3 regions of the Serpentinicella alkaliphila genome follow, and region 3 is predicted to be linked to each of the others. Evidence: riboswitches for the same ligand, from Rfam matches in the RefSeq annotation. Region 3 holds a riboswitch; each other region holds the start of a gene.
The links. A riboswitch is a leader RNA that binds a small molecule or an ion and turns the genes downstream of it on or off. The one in region 3 is predicted to bind S-adenosylmethionine.
Positions count from the first base shown of each region.

Region 1: linked by a shared signal. The riboswitch ahead of HZR23_RS01660 (hypothetical protein) and the one ahead of HZR23_RS13815 (trans-sulfuration enzyme family protein) in region 3 are both predicted to bind S-adenosylmethionine.
Region 2: linked by a shared signal. The riboswitch ahead of metK (methionine adenosyltransferase) and the one ahead of HZR23_RS13815 (trans-sulfuration enzyme family protein) in region 3 are both predicted to bind S-adenosylmethionine.

Region 1 is NZ_CP058648.1:301,079-304,368, reverse strand. It holds gene HZR23_RS01670 (FAD-dependent oxidoreductase) at 1-181, shown strand, start outside; gene HZR23_RS01665 (L,D-transpeptidase family protein) at 294-1,136, shown strand; SAM riboswitch class I at 1,204-1,312, shown strand; gene HZR23_RS01660 (hypothetical protein) at 1,420-2,112, shown strand; gene HZR23_RS01655 (homocysteine S-methyltransferase family protein) at 2,125-3,290, shown strand, end outside.
Region 2 is NZ_CP058648.1:669,512-672,801, forward strand. It holds gene recD2 (SF1B family DNA helicase RecD2) at 1-492, opposite strand, end outside; gene metK (methionine adenosyltransferase) at 603-1,784, opposite strand; SAM riboswitch class I at 1,927-2,034, opposite strand; gene HZR23_RS03430 (COG2426 family protein) at 2,094-2,564, opposite strand; gene HZR23_RS03435 (GerMN domain-containing protein) at 2,667-3,206, opposite strand.
Region 3 is NZ_CP058648.1:2,700,573-2,703,862, reverse strand. It holds gene HZR23_RS13820 (AI-2E family transporter) at 1-1,173, shown strand, start outside; SAM riboswitch class I at 1,240-1,340, shown strand; gene HZR23_RS13815 (trans-sulfuration enzyme family protein) at 1,412-2,566, shown strand; partial or broken gene HZR23_RS17330 (transposase) at 2,685-3,001, opposite strand; gene HZR23_RS17325 (IS110 family transposase) at 3,160-3,290, opposite strand, start outside.

The DNA.
Region 1 (3,290 bases), 860 kb from region 3:
TGGTATTACAATTAATGAAAACGCGCAGGTAACAGATACTAATGGTGTAGCTATTCCAGGGCTATATGCTGCAGGAGAAATAGTTGGTGGACTATACGGTTCAGGACGTGTGGCAGGGAATAATACGACAGAAAACATTGTATTTGGTAAAATAGCAGGAAGAAATGCAGCTTTAAAATAATAATATAGTTACTCCCCTTAAAGTGAGCATTGCTAATTTAGCAATGCTCACTTTATATTTTGTAAACTTTTAAATTTTGTCACGTACTATATAATATAAGGAGGGGTGCGAAATGAAGGTAAGTAGTAGATATTTAAGGTTGCTTCTACCGTACATGGAAGGTCCAGACGTAATGCATGTACAGGAGCGGCTAACAGAACTAGGTTTTTACGATGGACCTATTGATATGATTTATGATGAGGATATATATGAAAGTGTAAAAGCATTTCAGACAGAATATGGACTAAATCCAGATGGAATAGTTGACCCCGATACTTGGAATGCTATAGGCCTTAGTCCTGAGAGACAGTACCCTATACCACCTGAGGGGTATTCAATAGAGATTGATTTAGATAGAAAGGTACTTACTTTAAAAAGATTTACAGAAATTATTAACGCATACAGGGTTGCTGTTGGTGCACCATCTACACCAACACCTGTAGGGGATTGGCAAATTATACAGAAAACTAGAAACCCAGGGGGCCCATTTGGTACTAGGTGGATGAGATTAAATGTGCCTTGGGGTGGCTATGGAATTCATGGAACAAACGATCCTGAATCTATTGGGCAGGCTGCTAGTAGAGGTTGTATAAGGATGTTTAATGAACAAGTAAATGAACTTTACGATATTGTGCCTCTTGGAACACCTGTAAAAATTACAGGAGAGGTTTTTACAGGGAGAATTTTAGACGTTGATAGTTCCCCGGGACCAGATGTATTTGAAGTAAAATCTATATTACGCACACTAGGGTATTATGAGGGTGAGGTTGATGGTGTATATGACCAGGCTACTCAAGAGGCAGTTAGGAATTTCCAGAGAGATTTTAATTTAGTGGCTGATGGAATTACAGGAGTGGATACTTATGATGCCCTAATACTAGCCAGAGATCAATATTTTGATGTTAGAGAGCCTTAAAAAAAGATTTGACTAATATACGTTAATATATTAGAATATTATAAATAATCAAACAATTAGAATTTAATTCTTATCCAGAGAGGTGGAGGGACTGGCCCGACGAAACCCGGCAACCTACATTGATTTCAATGAAAGGTGCTAATTCCAGCAGAACTATAAGTTCTGGAAGATGAGGGAGGATATAAGCTCGAGCTACTTTTCCCTGGGAAAGGTAGCTTTATTATTTATATTAACAAGAGAAAAAATCAATAATACTTAATAGAACAAGTGTGGTGAATAAAAAGTGTCGCATAAATTTAATATTCAGCTTAATAAGGATGAGATATTAAGATATTTAGGTTACAAAAACGGAATGGACATTCCTATACATTTAGATGAGTTAATAGATAAATCTATCAGTAATTCATATGAGCTAATTGAGCCAGTCGGAGAATATAGGACGAGTAGGATTAAAGGGATTAAGGGAAGTAATATTTTGTTTGATGAATTTGATTTTAAAATACATTCGGAGGATATAGCTACACTTCTAAAGGGTTGTGACTATGCTTCAATTTTGGCAGTAACAATAGGTAATGATATACAAAACCATATTGATTTATGTTTCAGCCATGGTGAGTATACAGAGGCATTGATATTTGACGCTATTGGCTCTGATGCTGCGGAACAGGCTACTGAATATGTAAACCAACTCATTATATTAGAAGCTTCGGAACAAGAATATATACTGACAGATAGATTTAGCCCTGGTTATGGGGATTTTACTTTAGATTTTCAAAAACAGTTATTATTAAACCTTAAGGCAGATAACTTTGGGATACATGTAACAGAAACAAATATTATGATTCCAAGGAAGTCTGTTACAGCTATAGTTGGTTGGACAAAAGGTAATAAGATTATTAAAACTAATAATAAATGTAATACTTGTAATAAAAATGACTGTATATATAGGTATGAAAATAGCTGTCTTAAAAGATAAGAAGGATGTGAAATGGTGAAAAGACAAAAGTTGTACGATTTACTTAATGAAAAGATTTTAGTTTTCGACGGAGCGATGGGAACGATGCTTCAGAAGAACGGCTTAACAACAGGTTGCCCTGAAGAATTCAATTTAGATAAAAGGAAAGTTATTAAAAGAATACATAAGGAATATGTAAATGCTGGATGTAACATTATTCAAACAAATACCTTCGGAGCAAACAGAATTAAATTAGCAGAATATAATTTACAGTCCAAAGTAGAGGAAATTAACAGAGCAGCAGTTAAATTAGTCAAGGAAATGGCAGGAGAGGAAGTTTTAGTAGCCGGTGATATAGGGCCTACGGGTAAACTTATGTATCCAGTAGGCGATCTAAGTTTCGACGAGGCGTACGAAGTTTTTTATGAGCAGGCCAAAGTATTAATAGAATCTGGAGTTAATATAATTAATATAGAAACAATTTCAGATATACAGGAAGCTAGAGCAGCAATAATAGCAGTTAAGGATGCTGGGGATGTACCTATTATTTGTACTTTAACATTCAATACTGAGATGAGGACTTTAACTGGTTCTGATCCTGAAACTGTAGCAACAGTTTTAGAAGCGTTGGGAGTAGATATACTAGGTGTGAACTGTGGTTTTGGGCCGGATATGATGATAGACATAGTAAGAAGGATGAGTAGTGTAACGGATAAATATATTATTGCTCAACCTAATGCAGGATTACCTAAATATATAGATGGTATAACTTACTATGATTTGACTCCAGAAAAAATGGCTAGCTACGTTGAAGACTTAATTAATGCCGGCGCCAATATAATTGGTGGCTGTTGTGGTACCACTCCGGAACATATGAAGATAATAAAGGATAAAGTTAAAAATCTTAGACCTATAGTTAAAGAAGAAAAACAATTTACAAAGCTAGCAAGTGTAACGAAAACCTTAATTATTACAGAGGAACTTCCGACTAGAGTAATCGGTGAATGTATTAACCCCACTGCTAAAAAATATTTAGCACAGGCGATTAAAGATAATAACCTTAGCTTGCTATGTGAAGAGGCTATTAAACAGGTAGAGTCTAATGCAAATATAATTGATGTGAATGTAGGGGTAAATCTAACAGAGGAAAGTAGCGTAATGAGAAACGCAGTATATGAAATACAAAGAGTCATTGATGC
Region 2 (3,290 bases), 1.2 Mb from region 3:
TTTATAAATTTTTACCCCATAGTTTGTAGGAATATTATACTTATTCAAAAATAAAATAATTTCACGTAATTCGTGCTGCTCTAGAAAAGCTTCCTTAATTCCTACTAGCTTTGATTTTCCAATCCCAGAAACCTCTAGAAGTTTTTCAGGTGATTTAGTTAATATCTCTATAGTTTTTAGGCCAAAATGATCCACTATTCTTTTAGCCATTTTTTCACCTACCCCTGGAATCATCCCAGAGGATAAATATGAAACTATCTCATTTTCCGTAGAGGGCATAACAAGTCTATATTGATTTACCTCTAGCTGTTGGCCATATATGGGATGCATAGTCCACTTTCCCTTAAGTGCTAACTTATCACCTATTTTGACAGTAGGCATATATCCTACTATAGTAACTTCATCCTCATCAAATAGCAGACTGGCTACAGTATATCCATTAGTATCATTAGAGAATATAATTTCAACCAGTTGGCCTTCTAATTCAATCACTTTAGTGCCCTCCTAAAAACTTTCGTTAGATATATTATTTAATTATAGCACAAAAATCTATAAGTAAAGCCTGGCGCATAAACACCAGGCTCATATTTTATGGATATTAATTAAAATGCTTCTTTTCTTAAAATTTCAGCTTTATCTGTTTTTTCCCAAGGTAAATCAATATCTGTTCTTCCGAAATGTCCATATGCTGCTGTTTGTCTATATATTGGTCTTCTTAAGTCTAAGTCCCTAATGATTGCAGCCGGTCTTAAATCAAAATGTTTTTGCACTAATTCTGCAATTTTCTCTTCCGCAACCTTTGCAGTTCCAAAGGTTTCAACTAAAACAGATACCGGCCTAGCAACACCTATGGCATAAGCAAGTCCAATTTCACATTTATCTGCTAATCCCGCTGCAACTACATTTTTAGCTACATATCTTGCAGCGTAAGCAGCAGAACGATCTACCTTTGTTGGATCTTTACCAGAGAAAGCCCCACCACCATGTCTAGCATATCCACCATATGTATCAACTATTATTTTTCTTCCTGTTAATCCTGCATCACCTTGAGGTCCACCAATAACAAATCTTCCCGTTGGATTTATGTAATACTTAGTATTTGAGTCTAATAGGTTACTTGGTACTACTTTATTTATTACATGTTGAATCATATCTTTTTCGATAGTTTTCTGGTCAACTTCTGGGCCATGTTGCGTTGAAATAACGATCGTGTCTACTCTTTTAGGCTTATCTCCGTCATATTCTATAGTAACCTGAGTTTTTCCATCAGGACGTAAATATTCTAAAGTCCCATTTTTTCTTACATCTGATAATCTTTTTGATAACTTATGAGCTAAGGAAATAGGCAATGGCATTAATTCAGGAGTTTCGTTACAAGCAAATCCAAACATAAGACCTTGGTCTCCCGCCCCAATAGCTTCAATCTCATCATTCATTTCACCTTTTTTACTTTCTAATGCTTCGTTTACACCCATTGCTATATCAGCTGATTGCTCGTCAATTGAAGTAAGCACCGCACAAGTATCGCTATCAAATCCATATTTTGCTCTTGTATATCCTATTTCCTCTATAGTTTTCCTAACTACCTTAGGGATATCCACATAACAATTAGTAGTAATCTCTCCAGCTACTAAAACTAATCCTGTAGTTACAGATGTTTCACATGCTACCCTAGCATTTTTATCTTGTTCTAATATGGCATCTAAAACAGCATCTGAAATTTGATCACAAATTTTATCCGGATGACCTTCTGTAACAGATTCTGAAGTAAATAATCTTTTCATTCGTTAAACCTCCCATTTACTTTTTCTTTTATTACTATACCCTTTTTAATTCCTTCTATTCAAACCTAGACTCTAGTTGGAATTAGCAAATTAACAATAAAAAAACCACTTCCACACAAGAAGAGGCCGCATATTTTGCGTCTCCTCATCTTCCAGAATAAAAATTCTGTGGGACTTAGCACCATACGTCATTTCTGCCTATGGTTGCCGGGTATCATCGGGCCCATCCCTCCACCGCTCTTGATAAGGATCAAGATTTTTTCAATTGGCTATATAATATCATCATACAAATTTACTGTCAAGCTTTTCCTACCATAAATTTACCACTACATAACTTAATATAAACATACCTAAACCAGCTATTGATGTTCCTATAGCAATTGCTGGGAAAGCATATTTAAAAGGTATATTAAATAGTATTGCAGCTAAGCAACCACTATATACTCCTGTAGTCGGCAATGGTACTGCTACAAATAACATTAAGCCTATAACTTTATATTTTTTAATTCTATCACTCTTCCTTAAGGTTCGTCTAACTGCTTTATTAATAAAAAATTTGAATAGCCTTACTTTTTTAAAGTAATTAGCAATAGGTTTTATTAACATTAGTAAAAAGGGTACAGGCAATATACTCCCAATAATACTTAATATTGTTGCATGAATAGGATTCATCCCTAGGGAAACCCCTATTGGAATAGCTGCCCTTAATTCCATTAATGGCATAGCTGCTATTAATATTATTAACAGTTCTTTATTTATTAGCTCAAATAATGTTTCCAAAGCATCCCCTCCATTTTTACTATTATATTAAGGGGGATATCAAAAAAGAAATAAGACTCCATTTTTAGAGCCTTATTTCATAAGAATTTATATTTGTTTATATCATCTTCCTATTGGCGTATCAATACTTATATGTCCCATTAAAGTTTCTCTTTTACTACCATCTACAAGTATTTGTACCTTATCAATACCTTCAATCTCTGTTAATGTATATACAATTTGAGATATTATAGCTATTTCCTGTAACGAACCACCTACTGAATTTAGTCCTTCACTAGATAAATTTACATATGCTATATTATTTGATGTCTCAACACTTATAACTTTAATATCCTGTATCATAGTAGTTATTTCTTCTTCCTCAGGGTCTTTTTGAAGCTCAGCAATTACCGCTTCTTCTAAGGATTCTTTTCCTATTTTAACTACCCTTTGTGTCGGAATTAATTGCTCTCCGCTTCCTGTCATAATGTACTCTTCACTTACATAATAAACAGTTGCCTCTACCTCTTCACTCTCTTGTGGATCAGGGTCCACTACAACATCATTTCCGTTTGGGGGTGGATTATCCTTTTTAGTAGAACATGCGGCTAAACTAAAAACTATTATAAAAATTAATAACAAAGCTCCTAATTTTTTAAACATTATTATGCTCCTCTCTTTTTGTTTATAATTTATTGTACATTTATATTATAAAACTCAAATTTAAAGTTAGTATAAAGAATTGTA
Region 3 (3,290 bases):
TTTTTAGCGGACTTCTTTAGCTTTATTACACAAATAGTACTACTTTTACTTATTTGTGCACTACTTTACTATTTAATTCAAATTGGAAATAGATATATAGATAGGGATAGACGAGTTAATATAGGAAGAAAACAAGTATTTTATACAGTTGCAATTATTCTTTCTTTAATAGCAATTGTGTTTTTATTTAATATAAGAAATGTGATTTATGAAACTATTTCTCCATTTATATTTGCGATTATATTAGCCTATGTTTTAAATCCAGTAGTTCAATACTTAAATGATAAGGGTATTGGTAGGCTATGGGCAGTTTTATTGGTATATCTAGCAATAATATTAGTATTTATTATCTTATCGATAACTATAGTACCAAAGGTTAGTGAAGAAGTTAAAAGACTAATTGATGTTATGCCTAGATATAGCAATGGGGCTTATGATTATATAAATAATATTTACTCTAAATTTAATAGAAATGTTAATAATTTGCCACAGGAGCTAGATGACGTAAAAGAAATTTTAAGAATGAATATTAATCGTTTGCAAGGTATCGTGTTTGGTTTTTTTGCAACTGTTACTGATTCAGTAATACGATTTTTATCGAAAATAATAGGAGTAATTCTAATCCCAATCCTATCCTTTTATTTCCTAAAGGATAAGGATAAATTTAAAAAGTCATTAATTTTATTAATTCCAAAATCTATAAGAAAACAAACTATAAGTATAGCAAAGGATATTGACTGTATTTTAGTTAGTTTTATTAGGGGGCAGTTAACTGTAGCTTTATTTGTTGGGATTTTGACAACTATAGCTCTACTTATTCTAAGAGTAGAATTTGCTATTATAGTGGGTTTAATTGCAGGCATAGCAAATATTATACCTTATTTCGGACCAGTTATTGGTATAGTTCCTGGTGTTATTTTTGCACTAATGGATGGTCCTATGAAAGCCATTTGGGTTATAATAACCTTCACTATAATTCAACAAATCGAAAGCGGTATAATATCTCCTAAAATTGTAGGTGAGAGTGTTGGAATACACCCAGTGTTTATTATTTTAGCTTTAATTATAGGCGGAAAGTACTTAGGTGTTTTTGGTCTACTTATAGCAGTGCCAGTAGCAGCTATTATTAAGGTAGTATTTAAACACTTTGTTAGACTCATAGCCAGTCATTAAAAATATATTGACTAACTTGAATTAAACATATATAATTTTCATAATATTTAAAATTTTATAAAAAAACTCTTATTCAGAGTGGTGGAGGGAATAGGCCCTATGAAACCCAGCAACCAACACAAGTGTGTACGGTGCTAAATCCTACAGTGCAAACTGAAAGATAAGAGAGGTTAAAAACTCTACTATCCTAAGTAAGAGTTTTTTTATTACAAAAAACTTAAAAGGGTGGTGCTTTAATATGAAATTAGACATATTTACAAATTTAGTGCACGGTGATCTATCATTTGATGAAAGTACAGGGGCAATTAGTTATCCTATTTATCAAAGTGCAACATTTAAACATATAGGTTTAAATCAATCTACCGGATTCGATTATTCTAGGGAAAGTAATCCTACAAGACAAAAGCTTGAAAGTACTCTAGCTATTTTAGAAGGTGGGAAAGCTGCCTTTGCCTACTCCACAGGAATGGCTGCAATTGCAAATTTGTTTAATGTTTTTTCGTCAAATGACCATATTATAGTTTCAAATGATTTATATGGGGGAACATATAGAATATTCGAGGAGTTACTTTGTAAGCAATATGGATTACAATTTACTTATGTAGATACTAGCAACCTAAATGATATATATAATGCATATAAAGAAAATACTAAGGCTGTTTTCATTGAAACTCCAACAAACCCAATGATGAAAATATCTGATATTAAAGAGATATCAAAATTTACGAAAGAAAAAAATATTTTATTAATTGTAGATAATACTTTTTTAACCCCGTATTTTCAAAGACCACTAGATTTAGGAGCAGATGTTGTTGTTCATAGTGGGACAAAGTTTCTAGGAGGACATAATGACGTATTAGCAGGTGCAATTATACTTAAGGAAAATGATGAATTAGCTGAAAGAATTAAGCTAATTCAAAAGACCGTTGGGGCAGTACTAGCACCCTTTGACAGTTGGTTACTTTTAAGAGGAATTAAGACTTTAGGTATAAGGATGGAAAAACAACAGGAAAATGCCTTTAAAATTGTAGAATGGCTTAAACAAAATAAAAATGTAGAGGAAGTATTCTACCCGGGAATACCTGACCATGTTGGCCATGATATATGTAAAAGCCAATCTTCTGGGTTTGGTTCTATGCTTTCTTTCTCTGTAAAGGATGTAAGTTTAGTAAAAACCATATTAGAAGGGGTTAAAATAATTTCCTTTGCTGAAAGCTTAGGTGGTGTAGAGAGCTTAATTACCTATCCGATGGTTCAGACTCATAGTGCTATACCTAAGGACATTTTAGATGCTATTGGAGTTAATGACAAATTATTAAGACTATCAGTTGGTATAGAGTGTGCAGAGGATTTAATAAAAGATTTAGAAAGGGCAATGAGACTAACTATATGAAGTCAAGAAAAATTTCGTATTTAAAGAAGTCATGAAGAAAATAATTTTAAAGACATCTATTACAAAAAAATGCATGACAAACAGAGCAACTCAGTTGCTCTGAAAAAAATAGATTAAATTAGACTTGTGGAACAAATGCAGTATTGTTTTTTAGGAGGTAGTAAATTACCCTAATTAACTTTTTACCGACATGGCATCTGGCAACATTGAAGTGTTTGCCTTCAGAACGCTTTTTGACCATATAATCACTAAAGACTTTATCGCGCATAGCAACAAGTCTAGATGCTTGCATAATAGCCCACCTAAGGTATGTAGAGCCTCTCTTAACCATTGGAGTTTTAGATGCATTGTAAGTCCCAGATTGGTAAGTAGAAGGATCCATACCTGCAAATGCAAGAAGTTTAGTGGGTTGGAGAAACGATCAATATGACCAATTTCAGCTAATATAATGGCAGCTAGAGTATATCCAATGCCAGGAATAGTAATGAGTGGGGTATTGAGTTCTTGTACGACTAATTTAATTTGATTATCTAATGCATCTATTTCTGTTTGTACAGATTGTATGAGGCGAATAGTTTGTTGTAATTCGAAGGTCAGAGAGAGCGATTGCTTGACCCAATAGATTTGATAGCAAGCTCTTTTAAAGCAATTGCTTTCTCTTTGCTATATTTACCTTTAGAGGTCATTCTTATTAGGTTTGTCAACTTTGTCAGATTGCAGTTGT